Linked DNA regions of Paraburkholderia bryophila. The protein of the gene in region 1 interacts with the protein of each later gene in a pairwise test. Links are inferred from orthologs where the notes say so. Each region holds a gene or a part of one and is shown in the gene's direction. Other genes may lie near its edges.

Evidence for each region.
Region 2: the proteins of GGD40_RS13565 (region 1) and ndk interact in binary tests that used the Escherichia coli proteins (3 or more experiments, as listed by UniProt). The link is inferred for Paraburkholderia bryophila from one-to-one orthologs.

Annotation. Positions count from the first base shown.
Region 1 is NZ_JACCAS010000001.1:3,055,896-3,060,547, reverse strand. What follows is about bases 794-3,775. They hold GGD40_RS13565 (5-formyltetrahydrofolate cyclo-ligase), read left to right. Parts: upstream 794-2,004; coding sequence 2,005-2,547; downstream 2,548-3,775. Other genes in these bases: pxpB (5-oxoprolinase subunit PxpB), read left to right, coding at 3,389-3,775; GGD40_RS13560 (winged helix DNA-binding protein), read right to left, coding at 2,666-3,178; GGD40_RS13570 (lytic transglycosylase domain-containing protein), read right to left, coding at 794-1,927. Also shown: more of GGD40_RS13570, read right to left, coding at 1-793; more of pxpB, read left to right, coding at 3,776-4,042; GGD40_RS13550 (5-oxoprolinase subunit C family protein), read left to right, coding at 4,039-4,652. UniProt on the Escherichia coli protein: Involved in the removal of 5-formyltetrahydrofolate.
Region 2 is NZ_JACCAS010000001.1:4,581,138-4,585,560, forward strand. What follows is about bases 521-3,273. They hold ndk (nucleoside-diphosphate kinase), read left to right. Parts: upstream 521-1,560; coding sequence 1,561-1,986; downstream 1,987-3,273. Other genes in these bases: GGD40_RS20555 (Bax inhibitor-1/YccA family protein), read right to left, coding at 547-1,245; rlmN (23S rRNA (adenine(2503)-C(2))-methyltransferase RlmN), read left to right, coding at 2,147-3,273. Also shown: GGD40_RS20550 (MBL fold metallo-hydrolase), read left to right, coding at 1-422; more of rlmN, read left to right, coding at 3,274-3,298; GGD40_RS20570 (helix-turn-helix domain-containing protein), read left to right, coding at 3,519-4,423. UniProt on the Escherichia coli protein: Major role in the synthesis of nucleoside triphosphates other than ATP. The ATP gamma phosphate is transferred to the NDP beta phosphate via a ping-pong mechanism, using a phosphorylated active-site intermediate.

The DNA of each region.
Region 1 (4,652 bases):
GACGGCCTTCGAACAATGCCGCGTAGTAGACCGTGTTGGACAACACATTCTTGACGTAGTCGCGGGTTTCCTGGAACGGAATCGCCTCGGCGAAGATCGCGCCTTCCACCGGACGCTGCAACGATTGCCGCCAGTTGCGCGGCCGGCCCGGACCGGCGTTGTAGCCGGCGGTGGCGAGCACGGCGGACCCGTCGAACTGATTGTAGATCATGGACAGGTAGTTCGTGCCCAGCAGGATATTGGTGTTGATGTCGTTCATCTGCTCGCGCGAAATCGTACCGAGGCCGATCTTCTTGGCGACCAGTTGCGCGGTGCCCGGCATCAACTGCATCAGGCCGCTCGCGCCGACTTCGGAGCGTGCGTTCATGATGAAGCGCGACTCCTGGCGAATCAGCCCATAGGCCCATTCCACGTCGAGCCCGTTCGACTGCGAATCGCGTTCGACGATATCGCGGAACGGCGACAGATAGCGCAGCGAAAAATCGTGCTCGCTCTTCGTGCGGTCCGCTGTGTTCACCGTGCGGTCGTACAACTGGATACGGCGCGCGTATTCGGCGGTGGCGATCAGTTGCCGGTCGCTCATGTTGCGCAGCGGCCAGTTCCATTCGCGGTTGCCTTCGAGCCGCAGATTCAGCGCGTAGAAACGCTGCGCCAGATCGAAGCCCGGCGTGTTGCCGGCCTGCTGGACTTCGGCGTCGGTTACCGCAGTTTTCGGCGGCACCGTGATCTTCTGGCCGAGTTCTTCCATAGCGAGTTGGCCGTAGAAATTGAAGCCCTGCGAGATCGATTCGAATTCCTGGTTGGCGGTGGCCGTGTCGCCCGCCTGCTTCAACGCGCGTGCATGCCAGTAGACCCACGAAGGCTGATTGCGCAGCGCGGCGGGCATCTGCTCGATCGACCAGCGCACCATGGTCCAGTCACCCGCCAGCAGTGCCGTGCGGGTGCGCCATTCATACGCGGGGTTCGACAGCGGCGCGTTCACCGACAGGCGATACCAGTCCACCGCGCTCGGCATCTGTTTGGCGGCAGCCTGATAAGCAATCGTGCCCCAGCCGATCGCGCGTTCGGGCGAACTGAGCGACGGCGCCACCGATGCGAACGTGGCTGCGGCCATGGCCGGATCGTTGCGCGCCATGCGCGTGATCGCCAGCAACGCCAGTTGATGCGACTGCGCATCCGGACCGACGCCGCGCGCCAGCAGCAATGGCGGCGTGCTGGTGGCCTGGCCGAACAGCACCGGATCGGGCGGCTGGTTGCTGAGCGCGTCGACGAGCTTGCTGCCGGTGGCGGTGTAGTTCTGTTCGTACGCGAGACGGATCTGCTGCCAGATGTCGTCGGTACTGAACTGGCGGCTCACGCCCAGCGAGGTAATCAGATCGACGCAGCCGTCGCCGTACCACTTCGGATCGACCAGCAGCGCACGCGCCGCGTCGGCGACATTCTCGCCGCGCGACGCCCGCGATTCGAGCGCGTAGCACTTCACCTGCGTGTCGTCGTTCAGGACGAAGCGCGCGTATTGCTGGTCGAAGTTGCGCCAGTCGTGACGCGCGCCGAGCACCGTCAGGTAGTCGTTACGCAGACGGTCGGCGATCGCCTGGCCGTCGTACTGCTGCAGGAAGGCCAGCACGGGCGCGTCCGGCGCGTCGACGCGGGCATGCCCGCTCGAGTCGAACAACTGCGGCTTGAGCTGGAAGTACGCCAGATAAGAAGGCGCGGGATAGTTCGGGATCATGCTCGCCAGCTGGGCTGCACGCGCCGCGTCGTTATTGCGGGCGGCCTCGCGAAGCTGGACGAAAATCTGGTCGTCGTTCGAGAGCTGCGAAATGGGAATGGGCTTGACGGCTGAGGCCGTGCTGCACGCGACGAGCGCCGCAGCGGCGAGCGCCAGACCGGCCGCGCGATATACTCGGTAAAGGCGTTTTGACATCGTTGTTTCTGGAGCGCGAATTGAACCCAAGCATAGCATGCAACCCCGTCGCCGAATCGAAAAAGGCGCTGCGTCGAATGCTATTGGAAGCCAGGCTACAAGCGGCTTCCGAGCCGGCTCACAATGCCGCGCTCGGACGTCGCATGCTCGACGTGTTGAAGCGCCATGACGTGAACCGCGTGGGGTTCTACTGGCCGCTCACCGGCGAGTTCGACGCGCGCGGCGCGATCGCGCTGTGGCTCGCGGCTGGCGCGCAACGCGAGGCCAGTTTGCCGGTGGTCAGGGAGCGTGGCGTGCCGCTCGAATTTCATGCATGGACGCCCGATACGCCGATGAAGCTCGGCCATCACAAGATCGCCGAGCCGATTTCCGGGCAGGTGGTGATTCCCGATCTACTGTTCGTGCCGTGCGTCGGTTTCGACGCGGCAGGCTACCGGCTGGGTTATGGCGGTGGCTATTACGACCGCACGCTAGCGGCGTGGCCGGGGGCGACGCAACCGCTCACAGTCGGCGTGGCTTATGAAGCGTGCCGAACCGACGCATTGCAACGCGAAGCCCACGACATGCCGCTCGACCTGATCGTGACCGAGGCAGGGCTTTATCCGCGTCCGGTGAATTGAGCGGTCGGCTGGCGCTGTCAGAAAGCCGGGCCTCGATCTCGGGGCCCGCGTCCACTCAGTGAGGGAGCACGTCAGTCAGGCGCTGCCCCGTTCAACCGCCCAGGCAATCAACGCGCAACTACAACGAAGCCGCCGCCCGCGCCGCCGTGTCGTACAACCCGGACGCGTTGCGCATCAGTTGCGCGGCCTCGCCGATCTGCTCGTTGGTCAGGCCGCTCTCCTTCAGCGTCGAAATCAGGCAGCTCTCGCGCACCTCGCGATACCGCATGCACAACTCGCGGCCAGCATCGGTCGCCGAGAAGAACACTTCCTTGCCGGTCTTTTCGCTTTTTACATACCCTCTAGCTACGAGCTTTTTCAACGCGTAGGTGGCGACGTGCGTGTCTTCAATGTTCAGCACGAAGCAGATGTCCGCGAGCTTCTTGCGCCGCTCGCGATGACTGACGTGGTGCAGCAGCGAGACTTCGATAGCGGTCATGTCCTTTTCCCCCGCCGCCGACATGCAGCGCACCATCCACCGGTTGAATGCGTTGCCCGCCATGATCAGCGCGTATTCAAGTTCGGACAGTTCCGCGCTGCTGTCGGACACGAGGTGCTCCGACGAAACGATCTTGGTGGGATGGCGCGACATGATGACGATTCTCGGCAAACAGGATGGGAAGGTGTCGGGAGTGTACGACGAGCCATCGGTCCCGGCGAGCCTGGCAAAAACGCTTATTGAGAAATTGTTGATATTTTATTGATAATGTACGCTTCAACCATCGCGAACCGGATGCCGTTAATAGGGGCAGCAGGTCCGCCAGATGTTCGACTCCTCCGACTCGACCTGGGCCGTTAAGCCATGAGCCAACCAAGAATCTTCCCGCTCGGCGACGCCGCGCTAGTCTGCGAAGCGCCGCCGCCCGCCACGCTGGACTGCCAGCGGCGCGTGTGGGCCGCCGCCGCCGCTGCGCGCGACTGGCCGCATGTGCTGGAAGTCGTACCGGGCATGAACAATCTGACGCTCGTGTTCGATCCGCTCGAAGCCGACCCTGACGCGCTTGCCGGCCAGTTGCAGGCGGCGTGGGACGCGGCGGCCGAAGCGCCGGCGGCCGGGCGTGACGTCGAGATTCCGGTGCAGTACGGCGGCGAGTTCGGTCCCGATCTGCAAGCAGTAGCCAATCACACGGGTTTGAGCGTGCGCGAGGTGGTCGAACGTCATTCGAATACCGAGTACGTGGTGTTCTTCCTCGGCTTTCAGCCGGGCTTCGCCTATATGGGTGGGCTCGAGGCCGCGCTGCACACGCCACGCCGCGCGTCGCCGCGGCTCGAAGTGCCGGCGGGGTCCGTCGGGATCGGCGGTGAACAGACCGGCATTTATCCGGCCACGTCGCCCGGCGGCTGGCAGTTGATCGGCCGCACCGAGCTGCCGCTCTTCGACCCGGCGCGCCGCCCGCCCACGTTGCTGCAACCGGGCGACCGGGTGCGCTTCACCATCGCGGGGATACACGCATGATCGATGTGATTCGCGCGGGTCTGCTGACCACGATTCAGGACCTCGGCCGACACGGCTACCGCCATCTCGGTGTGGCGATGGGCGGGGCGCTCGACCGGCTGTCGCTCGAAGTCGGCAACCGGCTGGTCGGCAACCGGCCCGACGCGGCCGGTCTGGAAATCACCTTCGGCCCGACCGTGCTGCGGTTTTTGCGCGCCACGCGGGTGGCGATCACCGGCACTGAATTCGGCGCGACGCTCGACGGCAAGCCGGTCTATTCATGGTGGAGCCTGCCGGTCAAGGCCGGTCAGGAACTGGTGCTGAACACGGCCAAGCGTGGCATGCGCGGCTACGTATGCGTGGCGGGCGGGATCGACGTGTTGCCGATGCTCGGCTCGCGCAGCACCGATCTGGCCGGCCACTTCGGCGGACTCGGCGGCCGCGCTCTACGCGACGGCGACCGTCTGCCGGTCGGCGCGCCGCCGCAACGCGGCCATCTCGGCTTCACGCCCGAGGCGCCGGAATTCGGCGTGAAAGCGCCCTCCTGGTGCAAGTTCGTGCTGGTTCAGGAGCCGCTGCGGCGCGGCCGGCATCCGTCGGGCGTGCCGTGGGCGGTGCCGATCCGTGTGCT
Region 2 (4,423 bases), 1.5 Mb from region 1 along the record:
ATACCGTTCCTCACGACGCCCGCGAGCCGCTGCAGTACGTGCTCTCGAACGGCGCGAGCCGGCTCGGCGTGCTGACCGATGTCGGCACATCCACGCCACATATCAGCTCAGTGTTGAGCGGTTGCGATGCGCTGGTGCTCGAATGTAATCACGACGTGCAGATGCTGGCGGGCAGCCGCTATCCGCAGTCGCTCAAGGCGCGCATCGGCGGTAATCATGGGCATTTGAACAACGAGGCGGCGGCTGAAATCCTGGCCTCGCTCGACCGTTCGCGCTTGCGTCATCTGGTCGCGGCGCATCTGAGCCAGCAGAACAATTCGCCGGAGCTGGCGCGGGCAGCAATGGCGGGTGTACTGGGCGCAGCGCCGACGGAAGTGGTGGTCGCTACACAGGACGAGGGCTGTGCGTGGTTGAGCCTGTAGCTCCCGCCGGATAGCGCCGTAACCGACGGGAAGGTAAAGAAAAAGCCCATAACGATCACTCGTTATGGGCTTTTTCTTCAAGACAGGCGCCTAAGTTGCCTAAGGCGCCACGCCTGGGTCAGACTTAGTTGCGGTTGCCGCCGAAGATGCCGAGCAGCGCGAGCAGGTTCACGAACACGTTGTACAGATCCAGGTAGATCGCGAGCGTGGCGGTGATGTAGTTCGTTTCGCCGCCGTTCACGACGCGCTGGACGTCGAACAGCATGTACGCCGAAAAGATCACGATGGCGAGGACGGACACCGTGAGCATCAGCGCCGGCAGGTGCAGGAACACGTTCGCGACCGAAGCGAGCAGCAGCACGATCACGCCCATTAACAGCCACTTGCCGAGACCCGAAAAGTCGCGCTTGCTGACCGTGGCGATGGTCGCCATCGACGCGAAGATCACACCAGTGCCACCGAAGGCGAGCATGATCAGCGACGGGCCGTTAGAAAAACCGAGCACGAAGCTCAGGATGCGCGACAGCATCAGGCCCATGAAGAACGTGAAGCCGAGCAGCACGAACACGCCGGCGGCGCTGTCTTTGGTCTTCTGGATCGCGAACATGAAGCCGAAGGCGATCGCGAAGAACGCCAGCATGCTCATGGCCGGGCTGGTGGCCGCGAACAGTGAAAAACCGGTGGCGAGGCCAACCCATGCGCCGAGCACCGTCGGAATCATGGACAACGCCAGCAGCCAGTAGGTGTTCCGTAGCACGCGGTTACGCGTTTCGACCGTGCTGACTGCGCCATTGCGGCCAAAGCTATACGGATGATCGTTCATGGTCTCTCCTTACCTCAGAAGCGTGTTGCGTATGGTTGTGAAGCGGTGGTAACGGCAGTGCAGCGGTTGCAGCCGGTCGTGCAGCGAAGGCGGGGATGTTTGCCGCCGGTCGCGAAGTACCCAACCCTAAGATTGGCGCCGTGGCAGGGAGTTTCAATGCCCAGAAAAAACCCGCACGACCAACGCTACCAGTATTCGGAAACTCCTGCTTGGAGTCTTTCAATCCTGTAAGGGTTCAATCGCAATCATACACGGGAACATGCTACAATAGCGGATTCATTTGAATCTGTAACCTCTTAATTTTTTGGAGTTTTTATGGCGATCGAACGCACCCTGTCGATTATCAAGCCGGACGCAGTGGCCAAGAATGTGATCGGCCAGATCTACAGCCGTTTCGAAAACGCTGGTCTGAAGATCGTGGCTTCGCGCATGGTTCATCTGTCGCGCGCCGACGCTGAAAAGTTCTACGCTGTGCACGCTGCACGCCCGTTCTTCAAGGACCTCGTCGACTTCATGATCTCGGGCCCGGTGGTCGTGCAAGCGCTGGAAGGCGAAAACGCGATCCTGAAGCACCGTGACCTGATGGGCGCAACGGACCCGAAGAAGGCAGAAAAGGGCACGATTCGCGCCGATTTCGCCGACAGCATCGACGCTAACGCGGTGCACGGTTCGGACGCTGCGGAAACGGCAGCAGTTGAAATCGCATTCTTCTTCCCGCAAGTGAACGTTTACTCGCGTTAAGACCTGCGTTGCGGGCGGTCTGTGCAGCCGAAACTGATTTATCGCACGAATCGTCCGGCAAAGTAGTAAGGTAAAAGCAGCAGGAATGGGCGCGAACGGCATTGCGTTCATGCAGCTTGTTGCATGAACGTAGTCTCGCACTGAAATGGCAGGATTCGATATGACGAGCAGTTCCACCGTCAACCTTCTCGACCTCGACGCCCAAGGGCTCGTCGCTTACTGCGGCAGCCTGGGCGAGAAGCCGTTTCGCGCCAAGCAATTGCAGCGCTGGATTCATCAGTACAACGCTGCCGACTTCGACGGCATGACCGATCTCGCGAAGTCCTTGCGCGAAAAGCTCAAAGGGCGCGCCACGATCTCGATGCCGGGCATCGTCAGCGACCATATTTCGACCGACGGCACACGCAAGTGGCTGATCGACGTCGGCAACAGCAACGCGGTTGAAACCGTCTATATCCCGGAAGAAACGCGCGGCACGTTGTGCGTGTCGTCGCAGGCTGGGTGCGCGGTCAACTGCCGTTTCTGTTCGACCGGCAAGCAGGGTTTCTCCCGCAATCTCTCTACTGCTGAAATCATCGGCCAGTTGCGCATGGCCGAATTCTCGCTGCGCGCCACGCGCGGTGGGGACGGCGGCCGCGCCACGGGTGGCGACGGCAAGGGCGATCGCGTCGTCACGAACGTCGTGATGATGGGTATGGGCGAGCCGCTGCTGAATTACGACGCAGTCGTGCCGGCCATGCGTCTGATGCTTGACGACAACGCCTACGGCCTGTCGCGCCGGCGCGTCACGCTGTCCACGTCGGGCGTCGTGCCGATGATGGACCGGCTCGGCGCCGATCTGCCGGTAGCGCTCGCGGTGTCGTTGCACGCACCGAGCGATCCGCTGCGCGACATGCTGGTGCCGCTGAACAAGAAGTACCCGCTGCGCGAACTGATGGCCGCTTGCCAGCGCTATCTGAAAGTCGCGCCGCGCGATTTCATTACGTTCGAATATTGCATGCTCGACGGTGTGAACGACAGCGAGGCGCAAGCGCGCGAATTGCTGGCCGTCACGCGCGACGTCCCATGCAAGTTCAATCTGATTCCGTTCAATCCGTTCCCCGAATCGGGCCTCTTCCGCTCGAAGCCGGAACAGATCAAACGGTTTGCGCAAGTGTTGATGGACGCGGGCGTCGTCACCACGGTGCGCAAAACACGCGGCGATGATATCGACGCAGCCTGCGGTCAGTTGGCCGGTGCGGTGCAAGACCGCACGCGCCTCGCTGAGCGCACCGGGAAGGCGGCGAAGATTATCGAGGTTCGGGCCGTGTAATCGTTCGGGCGGGCAGGGGTGCCGGGCGTTCGGTGGGGTGTTTCCTGGAACGTGCAGAAAGCGGCCTTGCCACCCACGATTGAAAAGAAAGTTTGCAGAAGCGATCGGAAGCGGCACACAAGGCCGCACATTTTGTTATAAACGGTCTGCGATTCGGGCGTGAGGCGCGAGCCCGTCCGAATGGCACGAGTTAAAAAGAATCGACGCGAAAGGATTTGGGATGAGTGAGCCGCAGCACCCGCAGCCGCAGGACACAGACACGAACGAAGGCCATCCGGCGCCGGTCGCACGGGCGGTGGTGCAGCCCGTTGTGCAGCCGGGCATGGATTCGTTGGCGGCAGTTGGCGCGCGCTTGACCCAGTTGCGTGAGTCGAAAGGCTGGACGATCGAGGACGTGTCGGCGCGTCTGAAAGTCTCCGTCGTCAAGTTGCGTGCGCTCGAATCGGGCGACATCAGCCACTTGCCGGATACGACCTTCGCGCTCGGCGTCGTGCGCAGCTATGCAAAGATGCTGGGCGCCGATCCCACGCCGTTCACGCAGGCCTTGCGTCGCGAGAAGGGTGTTCCCGCGCCGGATCTGTCGATGCCGGCGTCGTCGGGCAAAGATTTGCCGCGCGGCAAGGTGTCGTTGTCGCTCGGCGGGAGCGGGCAAAAAAGCCGCTCGTGGTTGTGGGGCGTGGCGGCGGTCATCGTCGCGGTGATCGCCTTGGGCATGTGGCATACCAACGGCGGCGATTCGTCGGCGTGGCTTGCTCGCCTGAAGGCGAGTGCGAACGGCGCCGCGGGTGGTGCGACCGGTGCATCGGGCGCGGTGGCACAGAGTCCGGCAGCAGGCTCCGACGCGACGACGGAGGAGGCGGCATCCGCTCCGGACGCGCAAGCCGCCGCAGACAGCGCAGCATCGGGTACGCCGATGCCCGCGCCGCTGGCTACGGGCGCCGCACCGTCGTCGGCGCCGGTTGTGACGGCAACGGCTGCCGCACCCAAGGCAGTTTCGCAGGCGCAGGCTGCCGTACCGGCCGCGAGTGCGCCGGCAGCGGTTGTCGCGGACGCATCGGCGGCGGCAGTTGACACGGCCGGCGGCGGCGAGGCGATCGTCGCACTGCGCGTGACGCAAGATAGCTG